Regions from separate parts of the Micromonospora sp. WMMD723 genome, predicted to be linked through region 3. Evidence: riboswitches for the same ligand, from Rfam matches in the RefSeq annotation. Region 3 holds a riboswitch; each other region holds the start of a gene.
The links. Region 3 has a riboswitch for cyclic di-AMP ahead of ACN261_RS09630 (NlpC/P60 family protein). Riboswitches for the same ligand answer to the same signal wherever they lie in the genome.

Region 1 (3,513 bases), 2.1 Mb from region 3:
CACCACGCCGACGCCAACTACTGCTCGTTGCCGGTGGCCGAGCCACTGCTGCGCCGGCTGCTCGACCGGGGGGCCACGGTGATCCTGCGGGCCCACCCGTACACCGGGCAGAACCCGGCCTCGGCCCGGCAGCTGGCCCGGCTCACCGAGCTGCTCGCCGCCGACCGGACCCGTACGGGCCGGCAGCACCTGTGGGGTGCGGCGGCCAGCCGCGAGCTGAGCCTGACCGACTGCGTCAACCGCTCCGACGCGCTGGTCTCCGACGTCTCCGGGGTCATCTCCGACTACCTCTACTCGGGCAAGCCGTACGCGGTGACCGACCTGGGCGTCGACGGCGACGAGTTCCTGGACCGGTTCCCGCTGGCCCGCTCCGGTTACGTGCTGCGCCGGGACATGGCCAACCTCGACGAGGTGCTGACCGGCCTGCTGGACACCGACCCGCTGGCGGCGGCCCGGTGGGACACCCGCCGCCGCTACCTGGGCGACTTCCCCGCCGACGGGTACGCCGACGGTTTCCTCGACGCCGCCCGCCGGGAGTTGGAGCCGGGCTGGACCCCGCCGACGCCCCGGACCGCCCCGGTCCTCTCCCCCCGGGCCTGAGCCGGCGGTGCCCGACGCCTATCGGGGCGGTGTCGCGGTATCCGAGTCCGCTGACATCGCTGTATCGGCCCCATGACGAGCACCGCCCCGGCCACCCGTGGTCGGGGCGGCCGGGGCGGGTGGGGTGGGTCGGTCAGGCGGAGTAGCCCCGGGTGGCGATCCAGTTCGCCAGGGTGGTCACGCTGACCCAGTAGGCCGGCAGCGACGGGTCGGCCGAGTCGGCGATCCGCACGGTGCGGCCGTTGTCCCGGTAGCCCACGGCGGCGACGTAGTGGCCGCCGGGGAAGGAGTGCCAGCCGCCGTCGAGGTCGGTGGCGTCCCCGGCCACGTTCGCGACCACGGCCCGCCGGTCGGTGACCGCCGCGACCACGTCGGCCCGCAGCCGCTCGATCTGCGCGTCACTCGGGGTCCCGGCGAACATCCGGGTCCGGTACGGGTCCCCCTTGACCACGGCGTTGAGTACCCGGGTGGTGTCCTCGGCCGAGTTGGTGCCCATCTCGGTGGTGCCCAACTGGGCGGCGAGGGCGTCCTGGCCGCGCTCGATGCCGGCGGCGCTGAGCGCGTTGCGTACCGCCGCCGGGCCGCAGTAGTAGTAGGTGATCTGGGCCTGGTAGTCGTAGCGCAGGACCTTCGACGACGGGGGCTTCGGGGTCGCCCTGCGGGTCAGGTCCGGGTCGGCGGTGGCGCGGGCCTTGGCCCGGGTGACCCGCGGCGACGGGGTGGGGCTCGCCGACGGGCTGGTCGAGGGGGTGGCCGACGGGCCGGCCGGGGCGGGGACGGCGACCCGGGCCTGGGCGCGGCTGGCGACGTCGTCGAGGCGGGGGGCGGTCTCGGCAACGGCGGTGGCGTGCTGGTCGGTCGGGGCGTCGTCGACCCCGGCGGCCAGGGCGGTGCCGCCGGCGGCCAGGACGAGGACCGCCGCCGAGCCGACGACCATCCGGTACGGGCGCTGGGCGCCCAGCCGGCGGAGCTGACGCTTCATGTGGTGCTTCACGGGGTGTTCCTCCACGGGGCGAGGCGGCCGGGCACGCCGGACCGGCACGCGGCGGGTACGCCACGCGCGGATCGGGTGTTCGGACGCTCGTTCGGCAGGGACCGCCCGACGGGAGCCGGACGGATCGGCGGGTCGCCCGACCGGGGTCGGGCGGCGGGGTGGACGGCCGGGTCAGCGCGTCAGGCGCGACGGTCCGGCGGCACCCCGGCACCGAGGTGGAGGAACCACCGAGGGGTGGGGTCATGCTGCACGAGGATGAAACTCCTTCCGCTGCCGCCGACCGGGTTAGCTGACGGATTCGGGCGGGAAGATCGCCCTACCCCGGGCCGTGGCCCGGAGATTCACCCCAGGTGGTGCGTGTGGGTCCCCGGTTCGTGCCGTGCACGATTGAGCGGGTCGGCGCGGCGTCGCCTCCTGCGATCGGAAACCGCACCGGACCGCAGCGACACTACTGGCCGCCCTTCCCTCCCGCCAAGCCCCGTGACCTGCGTAAACATCGCCGGGTCGGCCGATTTGCGGGGCAGTCGGGCAGCGGGGGTGCGGGCCGGGGACGAATGGCCGTCGGGGCTCGACAGGGCCGTGACCGGACAGCCGACCCGCAACCTCCGATGATCATCGGAGTCGATGTGACCGGGTGTGACGGGGTGTCCGGTTCCGCCGGGACGTGACCGCACCCACACCGGCCTGGATAACAATTCGGTCCCCGGGACCCCCGGTCCCCCGGTCTCCCCGGTCCCCCGGTCCCCCGGTCCGCGCGGCCCCGGGCAGGACCACCGCCCGCAACGGGACCGCAGGGGCGGGGGCACGGCATCCGCAACGGGGCCGAGGTCGTGGGGTCAACGCGGCACGGACACCGCCATCTGCGCGTCGTTGTGTCGATCACCCCGGGCCGGACCGGACCGGACCGGGCCAGGCCAGGCCGGACCGGGCCAGGCCAGGCCGGACCGGGCCAGGCCAGGCCAGGCCGGACCGGGCCAGGCCAGGCCAGGCCGGACCGGGCCAGGCCAGGCCAGGCCGGACCGGGCCAGGCCAGGCCGGACCGGGCCAGGCCAGGCCGGACCGGGCCAGGCCAGGCCGGACCGGACCTCGTCCGGTCCGGGAGCGGTGGTCCCGGGGCGGTCAGCCGACCCGGGCCGGGTGCCAGCGGGTGGCTTGCGTGAGGCGGGTCGCCGCCGACGTCGCGGTACGGGGCCGCGGGACCCGGCCCGGCCGCACCCGCTGCGTCGCCGCGTACGCCTCGGCGGCCAGGGAACGGGCGGCCTCGGCGGCCAGCTCGGCGTCCCGCCACGCGACGCTCTCCCGCCAGGCCGCCGCCCGGTACGCCGCACGCCGGTCCTCCCGGACCGCCCGGGCCAGCATCACCTCGTGCTCGACGGGGTGCCGGCGCGGGTCCCAGCCGTCGCGGTGCGCGAAGACGTCCCGCAGCCGCTCCACCGACAACTCGCCCCGCCAGTGCGCCGCCACCGCCTCCTGGTGCAGCCACCGCTCCCGGCCCGCGTACTCGGCGGGTGTCCGGGGGGTACGCGGGCTGGGCAGCGCCCCCGCGCCGAGGAACCGGCGGGCGGCCGTCTCGGCCTCGTCGTACGCCTGCCAGGCCCGTTCCAGGGTGTCCTGGGCGGCCAGCCAGGCGGTCCGGTGCCGGCGGGCGGTCTGGGCGGCCCCGGCGGCGGCGACGGCCACCTCCTCGGCGTAACGCCGCAGGTCGGCGACCGGGGGCGGGGCGTCCGGCGGCGGCGCGACGGGGGTCACCTCGGTCGCCTGGTCCCGCTCGGGGCGGGCGACCAGGACGGCGAGGCCGGTCAGCGCGAGGACGAGCAGCAGGGACCAGATCGCGGTGGCGGTCGGCACCCCGATCAGGAACTGGGACAGCACGGTGTTCACGGGTCGACACCTCGCGGGCGGATGTGGCGGGTCGGGGC
Region 2 (3,513 bases), 1.8 Mb from region 3:
CGACGGCGACGGTGGTCCCGACGGCGACGGTGGTCCCGACGGCGACGGTGGTCCCGACGGCGACGGAAGGTGTGGACGTGGGCGCAGGTCATGACCACAGCGCGACGGTGAGCAACGCCGCGCACCGGCACCGGGGCCGGCTCTGGGCGGCGTTCGGGCTGCTCGCCGTGCTCATGGTGGTCGAGGCGGTGGCCGCCTTCGGCACCGGTTCGCTGGCCCTGCTCTCCGACGCGGGGCACATGTTCACCGACGTGCTCGGCATCGGGATGGCGCTGGCCGCGATCACCGCCACCCGGCGGGCCGCCCGGGACCCGCAGCGCACCTTCGGCCTCTACCGGCTGGAGGTGCTCGCCGCCCTGGCCAACGCCGTCCTGCTCAGCGGGGTGGCGGTCTACGTGCTGATCGAGGCGGTCCGTCGGTTCGGCGAGCCACCCGAGGTGCTGGCCGGCCCGATGCTGGTGGTGGCGGTGCTCGGCCTGCTCGCCAACATCGTCGCGTTCGGCCTGCTGCGGGAGGGTGCCAAGGAGAGCATCAACCTGCGCGGGGCGTACCTGGAGGTGCTCGGTGACCTGCTCGGCTCGGTCGGAGTGATCGTGGCGGCGCTGCTGATCGCCGGCACCGGCTGGTGGTGGGCCGACCCGCTGGTCGCCGTGGCGATCGGCGTGTTCATCCTGCCCCGCACCTGGCGGCTCGGCCGGGCGGCGGTGCGCATCCTGGTCCAGGCCGCTCCGGAGCACCTGCCGGTGACCGCCGTGCACGACCGGCTGACCGCCGTGCCCGGGGTCGCCGAGGTGCACGACCTGCACGTCTGGACGCTCACCTCCGGCATGGACGTCGCCTCGGCCCACCTCACCCTGGCCGGTGACGCCGAGGTCGGCACGGTGCTGGCGGCCGCCCGGGGCGCCCTGCGGGAGGATTTCCACATCGAGCACGCCACCCTCCAGGTCGAGCCCGGAGCGAGCCCCGGCGCGTGCGGCCCCGCCCACTGGTGACCCCACCCTGGGCCGGACAGTCAGCCCCGCCGGGTACTCCCGCACAGAGATCACGGAAATTTGCGTCGTTTGAACCATTTGAGAGTATTCACTCTCGTACCCTCAGTCACGAGGTAGGCAGGCGTCACACGCGTACCGGTAGGCTCGGCCCCGGTCTCCGCCAGGCAGAGGCCGCCGCCTAATCGCCCGCCCGGGCGAACCGGGGAACCACGTTCCTGGGGTGCATCCGCGCAAGCGGTAGGGATCTTCCGTCCCGAACCCGTCAGCTAACCCGGTCGGCGGCTGACGGAAGGACATCCGCATGCACGTACGCACCACCACACGGCTGCTGGCCGCAGTCGTCACGGCCCTGGCCCTGGGCGTGTCGGCCGCGCCGTTCACCCCGGCCGCCGCCGCGCCCACCACCCGGCTCGCCGCCCCCGGCGACGACGACGAGGGCGGCACCCCGGCGCTGCGCGACCAGCTCGACGCGGCCAGCAAGGGCTGGCTGGAGGCCAAGGCCGCCCTGGAGCGCTCCACCAAGCGCCAGCAGGAACTCGACGCGCAGCTCAAGACCATCGAGGGGCAACTGGTCACGCAGACCGCCAAGGTCGGCGAGATCGCCGGAGCGGCCTACCGCACCGGCCGGCTCGGGCCGATGTCCGCCCTGCTCAACAGCAACACCCCGAGCGGTTTCCTGGACCGCGCGGCGGCGCTGGAGACGGTCGCCACCCGGGAGGACCAGGAACTGCGCACGATGATCGAGACCCGGGACCAGGCCACCCGGACCCGGGCGGCGGTCACCCGGGAGATCACCGAACAGCGCAAGCAGGTCGCCACCATGGGCAAGCGCAGGGAGCAGGCCGAGCGGGCGTTGGCGGTGGCCGCCGCCGACAAGCCGACCTCCACCTCCCGCGACTCCGGCAGCTCCGACGGCACGTCCACCAGCAACGCCAAGGGGGCGCCCCGCAACTCCGACGGCTCCTGGCCGTCCGAGTCGTGCAGCGTCAACGACCCGACGCCGGCCAACGGCTGTATCACCCCGCGCACGCTCAACGCCCTCAACCAGGCCAAGGCCGCCGGTTTCACCAGGTACGTCTCCTGCTACCGACCCAGCGGCTCCGGCGAGCACCCCAAGGGCCGGGCGTGCGACTTCGCCGCCCAGAAGGGCGGCTTCGGCGGGGTGGCCAGTGGCGGCGACCGGACGTACGGCAACAACCTCGCCGCGTACTTCATCCGCAACGCCGACCGGCTCGGTGTGCTCTACGTGATCTGGTTCAAGCGGATCTGGCTGCCGAGCAGCGGGTGGAAGGCGTACAGCGGGGGCAACGGGGACCCGTCCAGCGACCACACCAACCACGTACACCTGTCGATGATCTGAGCCGACCCGGTGGTCCGTCCGACGCGGGCGGACCACCGGACCACGGCCCGGCCGCAACAGGCGGGTCGGGTGCCGACCGGGCCGGGCGGCCCAGGTGCCGGCGGTGGTCAGCCGGCGGGTGGCGGGTCGCCGGCCCGGCCGTCCAGGACCGCGCCGAGTCGGCTGGCCAACCCCAGGTGGGCGGCGCGGGCCTGCCGGAAGGCGTAGCCGAACAGCGGGGCCGGCGCGGCGAGGGTGATCTCCACGTCGATCCGCAGCAGGTCACCCTCCATCCGCAACCGCGTGTGGTTACGCACGGTGGTGCCGGGCTGCTGGCGGGCCACCGTCACGATCTCGTCGTCGCCGGCCAGCAGCACGTCGGCCTGGTAGGTGACGGGGAACCGCAGCGGGCCCAGCTCCAGCCGGTCGGTGATCGCGTAGCTGGCCAGGGCACCCGGCCGGGCGGGCAGCCGGCGCACCCGGACGATCAGGGGATGCAACTCCTCCTGCCGGGACAGGTCGCTCAGCAGCGCCATCGCGTCGGCCGGTGAGCAGTGCGCCTGCACCGTGTAGCTGAAGCTCTCCCGCCGGACCACCGGGCCTCCTGACCGTCGTCGGTCGCACGATCGTGCCGTACCGGAGACGGACTGGCAACGTCCCTGGTCAGTGGCGTCGACACCGACAGGTGGCCCGGTCAGGCGCCGGGCAGGACCTCCGGGGTGGCGGCACCGGCGAAGTACGGCTCCGGGGCGCCGAAGAGCCCGAGCAGGCCGGTGACCCAGAGCTGTCGGTGCACGAACCGGCTCGGCTCGGTGACGATCAGTTTGACGCCGCTGACCTCGGCGGTCTGGAAGCCGGCGACCATGGCGCTGATCCCGACGGAGTCGATGAAGGTGACGAGTCGCATGTTCAGCTCGATCCGCGCGGGCCGGCCCTTGGCCAGCACCTCGGCGATCGCCTCACGTACCTCGTAGGCGGTGTCGACGTCGATCTCACCACGGGGGGCGATTTCGATGACACCGGCCGGCAGGACCGACTTCACGATCGACAGGCTCACGCGAGCACCTCCACTCGCCCGTCCCCGGGCGCCTCATCAGTACGCGGGCCGCGACCGAGAGTATTCCTCCGATGGCCTCGGTCGCCACCCCTCGGGATGAGCAATTCGCGGATCCGGACGGACCG
Region 3 (3,513 bases):
CGGCGACACCGTGCCGACCGGGGACCGGGTCGAGCCAGACCTGCACGGCGGGACGCCCCGCGTCGCCGCCGAACGGGCCGCCGTGCTCGCGCCGGGTGAGCATGGCGACGTCGACGCTGAACTCGAAGAGCCGCCAGTCGACCTGCGGCGCGGCCCGACCGATCTCGGCCACCAGTGCCACCCGGGCCGGGTCGGTCACCGGCTCGGCACGACCGGCGACGTACGCCTCGTCGTCGCTCTCCTCCGGTGGGAACGAGTGGAGCGCGTAGCGGCCGTCGCGTTCGAGGTCACGCCGCTTGGGCGAGTCGACGACGAAGCAGAACAACCCGCCGTCGGTGACCAGCGGGCAGACCGGGTGCACCCGGGGACCGCCGTCGGCGCGGACGGTGGCCAGGTAGCCGAAACCCGACCCGTACTGCTGGAGAAGAAGGCGGATCCCGTCGGCGAGGCGGGGCTCGTCGGCGGCGAATGCGGACCAGGATGCCATGCGGTCATCCTATCGAACATACGTTCGAGAATCAGCCCGACACGCAGGTCGAACGGCCCGACGTGCGCCTCCGCGCAGCGACGACGCCGGCCGGTGGGGCGGCCCGGTGGGCAGGTCCGGCCGGCCCGCTGGATAAGGTGTCCCGATGCTGCTCTCCGACCGGGACCTCGTCTCCGAGATCAAGGCGGGCGCGCTGGCGCTGGAGCCGTTCGAACCGAGTCTGGTGCAGCCCTCCAGCATCGACGTGCGCCTCGACAAGCTGTTCCGGGTGTTCAACAACCACCTCTACACCCACATCGACCCGGCGGTGCAGCAGGACGACCTGACGTCGATGGTGGAGGTGCCGGCGGGCGAGCCGTTCGTGCTGCACCCGGGCGAGTTCGTGCTCGCCTCCACGCTTGAGGTCATCTCGCTCGGCGACCAGCTCGCCGGCCGGCTGGAGGGCAAGTCGAGCCTCGGCCGGCTGGGGCTGCTCACCCACTCGACCGCCGGTTTCATCGACCCGGGTTTCTCCGGCCACGTCACGCTGGAGCTGTCGAACGTGGCCAATCTGCCGATCACCCTCTGGCCGGGCATGAAGATCGGCCAGCTCTGCATCTTCCGGCTCTCCTCGCCGGCCGAGCACCCGTACGGCTCCGCGGTGTACGGATCGCGCTACCAGGGCCAGCGGGGACCGACCCCCAGCCGTTCCTGGCAGAACTGGCGTACCTGGCCCATCGGCTGACGCGGCGTGCCGCGTCCGGGCCCCGGGACCGGGGCCCGGACGCGGTGGCTCAGCCGGGTCGGCCGTAGCTGTTGACCGGCCCGTCGTCGACCCGCTTCATCGTGATCGGTTTGCCGGCCTGGGAGGCGTGCACGACCCAGCCGCCCCCGACGTACATCCCGACGTGGTGCAGGTCGGAGTAGTAGAAGACCAGGTCGCCGGGGCGCAGGTCGGCCCGGCTCACCCGGTCGGTGACCTGGCGCTGCTGCCGGGCGTTGTGCGGCAACGACACCCCGGCCTTCGCCCAGGCGGCCATGGTCAGCCCGGAACAGTCGTAGTTGTTCGGGCCGGCCGCGCCCCACACGTACAGCTTGCCGATCTGGGCGCAGGCGAACTTGACCGCCGTACCGGCCGGGCCACCGGGGTAGCCGGCGGGGCACGGGGCCGGGCGCAGCTTGCCACCGCCGCCGTTGCCGTAGACCGTCAGCCGCAGCTTCTGCAACCTGTCGATCTCGGTGTTGATCTGCTTCTTGCGGGCCGCGAGCTGTGCTTCGGTACGGGTGAGCTGGGCGACCATCTCGTCCAACGGCGCCTTGGTGGCGGCGAGTTCGTCGCGGAGCTGGGCGACCTCCCGCACCTCGCGCTGCTGGCGACTGGCGAACCGGTCCAGCAGCCCCAACTGTTCGACCACCTGGCTCGGGCTGCGGCTGCCCAGCAGGGCGTTGACGGTGGACACGTTCTCGCCCTTGTACGCCTGCACGGCGAGGCCGCTGACCTGGTTCATCGCCTGGTCGACGCGGCGTTGCAGGGGGGCGATCCGCTTGCCGAGCGCGTCGGCCTGCCGGCGCTTGGCGGCGAGGTCGATGCGGGTGGCGTTGTGCTGTTCGATGAGCGGTTCGAGCTTGTTCCAGTCCTGGTCGATCTGTCGCTCGATCTCGGCGACCGAGGGGTCGGCGTGCGCCGCCGTGGGGCCACCTGTCAACACGACCGCGGCAGCGGCCAGGGTGGCGAGGGTGGTGGTGAAGCGGGACCAGCGTGGGCGCGGCACCGTCGTGTTCCGGGCGACCTGGGTCGTCCGGTGCGACGGTGGCCGCGGGGCATGGTGTGCCACCGGGCTCCGGGCTCCTTCTTCCTCGACCGCCTACCGGGTTAGCTGACGGGTTCGGGCGGGAAGGGAGCGCCCTACCGCGGTGGTCGCGGATTCACCCCGGCGTACCTGGGTCCCCGGCTCGCCCGGAGGCGACTCGGCGGTGCCGGCCGACGCCGCCCCGGGTGGGGCGGACCTGGTGCCGACCGACGATTGACCAGAGTAGAGACGCTCGTTATCGATCCGCAACCCGCCGTGCCGGCACACTCCGTGACCGGAAAGCACGCAACCCCCGGCCCGTCGGGCCGGGGGTTGACGTATGCGCTGGTCAGGGACGGCGGAAGCCGGCCACCGGCATGTAGTTGATGCTGGTCACCTGGACCGGCTTACCGGTCCGGGGTGCGTGCACCATCATGTCGTTACCCAGGTAGAGCCCGACGTGGTGCAGGTCGCTGAAGAAGAACACCAGGTCGCCGGGGCGGGCCTCGGAGCGCGGGATGGCCTTGCCCTCGTTCCACTGCGCACCGGTGAAGTGGGTCAGCGAGATGCCTGCCGCCTTGTACGCGAACTGGGTGAGCCCGGAGCAGTCGAACGAGTTCGGCCCGGTAGCACCCCAGACGTACGGGTCACCGACCTGCGCGCAGGCGGTCGCGATCGCGGTCCGGGCGGCGGAGCTGACCACACCGTTGATCGTGGGGCAGCCGTTCACCTTCACCGTGGTCTTCGGCATCGCCGCCTGCAGCCGCTTGATCTCGGCGTTGATCTGCGTCTTCTTGGCCGCGAGTTCCTTCTCCTGCTTCACCTCGGCGGCGATCAGGGTGTCGAGCTTCTGCTTCTCGGCGTCGTACTTGCGGCGGACCACGAGCACGGCCTCGACCTCCCGGCGCTGCTCGGCGGCGAGCCGGTCCAGGATGGTCAGCTGCGCGGCGAGGGTGCCCGGCCTGGTGGTGGTGAGCAGCGCGCTCAGCTCCTGCGAGGGGCCGGACTTGTAGTAGCGGGAGGCGAGGTCACCGACCCGACCCAGGGCGAGTTCACTCTGCAGGGCCAGCGGCTCGATCTTCTTCTGGAGGTCGGCCGACTTCTTGCGGTTGACCTTGAGCTGGGCCCGGACCTTGTTGTAGTCCTCGATGGTCGGTTCGAGCTGTTCCCACTGCTTGTCGAGGGCCGCCTCGATCTCCTCGGGCGACGGCGCGGCGTGGGCCGGCACGGCGAGCATCCCGGCACCGACGGCGACGG
Region 4 (3,513 bases), 460 kb from region 3:
CGTCGGCGAGCAGCTACCACATCGCCGAGCACCAGCGGGGCATGCCGCTGCTCTGGCTGGTCGCCCTGTTCGCGGCGGCGATCGTGGCATTCGGCCGGCTACGCGGGCTGGCCGCCCTGGCCGGTCTCGGGGCCAGCTTCGCCATCCTGTTGACCTTCGTGGTGCCGGGCATCTCCGCCGGGGGCGCGCCGCTGCCGATCGCGGTCACCGGCGCCGCGTTGATCATGTTCGTGGTGCTGTACCTGACCCACGGGATCACCGCGCAGACCTCGGTGGCGGTGCTGGGCACGTTGGGCAGCCTGGTGCTGACCGGCGTGCTGGGCACGCTGGCCACCGCCGCCACCCACCTGACCGGGTACGGCAGCGAGGAGGCCACCACGCTGTCGATGTACCAGCGTGACGTGGACCTGCACGGCCTGCTGCTGGCCGGGATCATCATCGGTTCGCTCGGTGTCCTGGACGACGTCACGGTCACCCAGGCAGCCACCGTCACCGAGCTGGCGCACGCCAACCCGGGGCTGTCGAGGTTGCAGCTCTACCGGGCGGCGACCCGGGTCGGCCGGGCGCACATCGCGTCCACGGTCAACACGATCGTGCTGGCGTACGCGGGCGCGTCGCTGCCGTTGCTGCTCCTGCTCACCGCCGACAGCCGCCCGGTGAGCCAGATCCTCACCAGCGAGTTCCTGGCCCAGGAGATCGTCCGTAGCGCGGTGGCGACCCTCGGCCTGGTGGCGGCGGTGCCGCTGACCACCGGGTTGGCCGCGCTGGTCGTGACCGCCGGGCGGGGACCGGCCGACGCCGGTACGGCCGGGCCGCCACCCACCCCACGTCCCACCCCCGACCGTGCCGAGGCGTTGGAGGCGTTGAGCGCGCCCCGGCACGGTGCACCGTCCACCCCGGCCCCCGCACGGTGGCCGGACCCGGAAAGGAGCACGGACACCGCATGGTGACACTGCGCTGCGTGACCGGAGGCGAGGTCGCGGCTGTCGGTCGCGTCACTGATTACCCCTCGCTATCGGGAAAATACTCATTTGGTCGGGTTGCGGGCGTAGATCCCCGGTACGACTCTCGGGTAACCTCGCTGCCGGTCACCGCCGAAGGCGCCCACCGGCGCCAGCGGTGCCACCGCCCAATCGCCGTACGGCGAGCCGGGGAACCGAGCACCTGGGGTGAATCCGCGCCAGCGGTAGGGGCCACTTCCGTCCCGAACCCGTCAGCTAACCCGGTCGGCGGTCGACGGAAGGGAAAACTGTGACGGCACCCCTACGCCGCTGGTTGACGCCGGCAGTGGCCGTACTCGCCGCCCTGGCGATCGTCGCCGGACCGGCCGCCGCCCCCGCGACGGCCGCGCCCAACGCGCCCACCCCCTCGGGGCACGAGGAGGACGACGAGCCGAAGCTCCTCACCGACGTCATCGAGGCCACCAACCGGGAGTATTCGGCGGCGAAGACCCGGCTGGAGAAGTCCAAGAAGCGCCAGCTCGAATACGCCATCGAGGTGGAGAAGGCGGAGCAGGAGCTGGCGGCGCTGGCCCCGCAGGTCACCGAGATCGCCGCCCAGTCGTACCGGACCGGTCGGGTCGGCGCGGTCGCCGCGCTGCTGGAGAGCGACGCGCCTGACGCCTTCGTCCGCCGGGCCGCCGCCCTGGACGAGCTGAACATGGTCAACGCCGGCAAGCTGGCCGAGGTCAACAAGGTCAAGACCCGGGCCGAGCAGGCCAAGCTCGCCGTCGACGCCGAGGTCCGGGAGCAGCAGAAGCAGACCAACCTGATGGCCAAGAAGAAGACCGAGGCCGACAAGGCGCTGGCCCTGGTCGGCGGCCGGGGCTTCACCGGCGGCCTGGTCGACGCGACGTCCCCGGTGGCCCGCGTCGCCCCCGGCCAGACCGCCGACGGCGATTGGCGTGGCGAGTCGTGCAGCGAGAACGACCCGACCACGTCCGGCTGCATCACCCCGCGCACGCTGCACATGTACAAGGAGGTCAAGCGGGCCGGGTTCAACCGGTTCGTCGGCTGCTACCGCCCCGGTGGGCCGTGGGAGCACCCCAAGGGCAGGGCGTGCGACTGGTCGTTGCAGAAGAGCGGGTTCAGCCCGTGGCACAACAACGACACCCGGATGTACGGCAACAACCTCGCCGCGTTCCTGATCCGCAACTCGGACCGGCTGGGCATCTACTACGTGATCTGGAACCGGCAGATCTGGTTCCCGGCCAACGGCTGGAGTTCGTACTCGGGACCGTCCGACCACACCGACCACGTCCACGTGTCACTGCTGTAGCGACCGTGTTCGACACCACGGCGGCGATGGTGCGGTGTCCGGGTCCCTGGACGCCGCGCCACCGGCCCCGATGAGTTGTTCGGGCCACGCACGACGAAGGCCGCCCGGCTGAGCCGGGCGGCCTTCGTCGTGACCGGTGCGGGTCAGGAGGCGACGGGTGCCGACGCGGCACCGGCCGGCACGGCCGGTGCGGGCACCGCGGCGGCGGGCTCGGACAGCACGGCGGCGGGCTCGGGGGCCGGGGCGACCTGGTGGACCTCGCCGGCGGCGAGGCGGTAGGACATGCCGACCACCGCGCACCGACCGGCGACCACCTCGGCGGCGATCACCGGCGAGTTGCCGAGCAGCACCTCGACGGTCTGCGCGATGTGGATGTCGACGATCCCGTCGATGTCGTGCACCCCCTGCTGGGCCGCGCGACGCAGGCTCGGCCCGACGGCGGCGACCACCGAGTAGAGGTGCCCCGGGGGCTGGGTGCCGGTGCGGGCCGTGTCCCGGGCCGCCTGCACCGCACCGCAGGAGTCGTGCCCGAGGACCACCACCAGCGGGGTGCCGAGCACCGTGACCGCGTACTCGACGCTGCCGAGCACCTCGGGCCCGGCGGTGTGCCCGGCGGTCCGGACCACGAAGAGGTCACCGAGACCCCGGTCGAAGATGATCTCGGCGGCGAGCCGGGAGTCGGAGCAGCCGACGATGACGGCGAAGGGATGCTGACCGTCGGCGACGGCGGCGCGGTGCCCGGCGTCCTGGTTGGGATGACGGGGCACACCGGCGACGAACCGCCGGTTGCCGGCCTGCAACTCGGCCAACGCCTGGGTCGGAGTGATCGGGGCCATTGCCTCACCTCGGTCCGGAATCGCACCTGGTCACGCCGGCCGGCGGCGACGACGGCCGTGTCCCCACGGTCACACGCAGCTAAAGGTACGTCAAGATTTCGTGATACACGTTTCAGGCGTCGGTCGGCGCGGTGTCGACGGCGTGTCGGAGCCGGGGCGCGCACCGGACCGGCGGGCGACCCCGCAGGCTCGACCCGGCCGACCGGCGCGGCCCGTCGGGGCGGCCGACGACGGGTCTCCCAGGTACGGGCCATACCATGACCGGCATGGCGACAGGCGGCACGGGGAGCACCCGGAACTGGACGTTCCTCACCAACCACGGCCATGTGCTGCTCGCCATCGCCCGGAACCCCACCGCCCGCCTCCGCGACGTCGCCGACGAGGTCGGGGTGACCGAACG

Region 1: it holds a riboswitch for cyclic di-AMP, as region 3 does, so the genes downstream of both, ACN261_RS18705 (C39 family peptidase) here and ACN261_RS09630 (NlpC/P60 family protein) in region 3, are expected to answer to the same signal.
Region 2: it holds a riboswitch for cyclic di-AMP, as region 3 does, so the genes downstream of both, ACN261_RS01455 (coiled-coil domain-containing protein) here and ACN261_RS09630 (NlpC/P60 family protein) in region 3, are expected to answer to the same signal.
Region 4: it holds a riboswitch for cyclic di-AMP, as region 3 does, so the genes downstream of both, ACN261_RS11815 (coiled-coil domain-containing protein) here and ACN261_RS09630 (NlpC/P60 family protein) in region 3, are expected to answer to the same signal.

The regions. Positions count from the first base shown of each region.
Region 1 is NZ_JBMKNR010000001.1:4,235,785-4,239,297, reverse strand. It holds gene ACN261_RS18710 (CDP-glycerol glycerophosphotransferase family protein) at 1-600, shown strand, start outside; gene ACN261_RS18705 (C39 family peptidase) at 734-1,582, opposite strand; cyclic di-AMP (ydaO/yuaA leader) riboswitch at 1,854-1,998, opposite strand; gene ACN261_RS18700 (hypothetical protein) at 2,714-3,475, opposite strand.
Region 2 is NZ_JBMKNR010000001.1:317,277-320,789, forward strand. It holds gene ACN261_RS01450 (cation diffusion facilitator family transporter) at 78-992, shown strand; cyclic di-AMP (ydaO/yuaA leader) riboswitch at 1,158-1,289, shown strand; gene ACN261_RS01455 (coiled-coil domain-containing protein) at 1,294-2,352, shown strand; gene ACN261_RS01460 (SRPBCC family protein) at 2,460-2,927, opposite strand; gene ACN261_RS01465 (STAS domain-containing protein) at 3,026-3,388, opposite strand.
Region 3 is NZ_JBMKNR010000001.1:2,131,604-2,135,116, reverse strand. It holds gene ACN261_RS09640 (pyridoxamine 5'-phosphate oxidase family protein) at 1-487, opposite strand, end outside; gene dcd (dCTP deaminase) at 633-1,211, shown strand; gene ACN261_RS09630 (NlpC/P60 family protein) at 1,261-2,301, opposite strand; cyclic di-AMP (ydaO/yuaA leader) riboswitch at 2,314-2,450, opposite strand; gene ACN261_RS09625 (NlpC/P60 family protein) at 2,606-3,513, opposite strand, start outside.
Region 4 is NZ_JBMKNR010000001.1:2,591,041-2,594,553, reverse strand. It holds gene ACN261_RS11820 (YibE/F family protein) at 1-950, shown strand, start outside; cyclic di-AMP (ydaO/yuaA leader) riboswitch at 1,117-1,248, shown strand; gene ACN261_RS11815 (coiled-coil domain-containing protein) at 1,252-2,277, shown strand; gene ACN261_RS11810 (carbonic anhydrase) at 2,421-3,113, opposite strand; gene ACN261_RS11805 (helix-turn-helix transcriptional regulator) at 3,371-3,513, shown strand, end outside.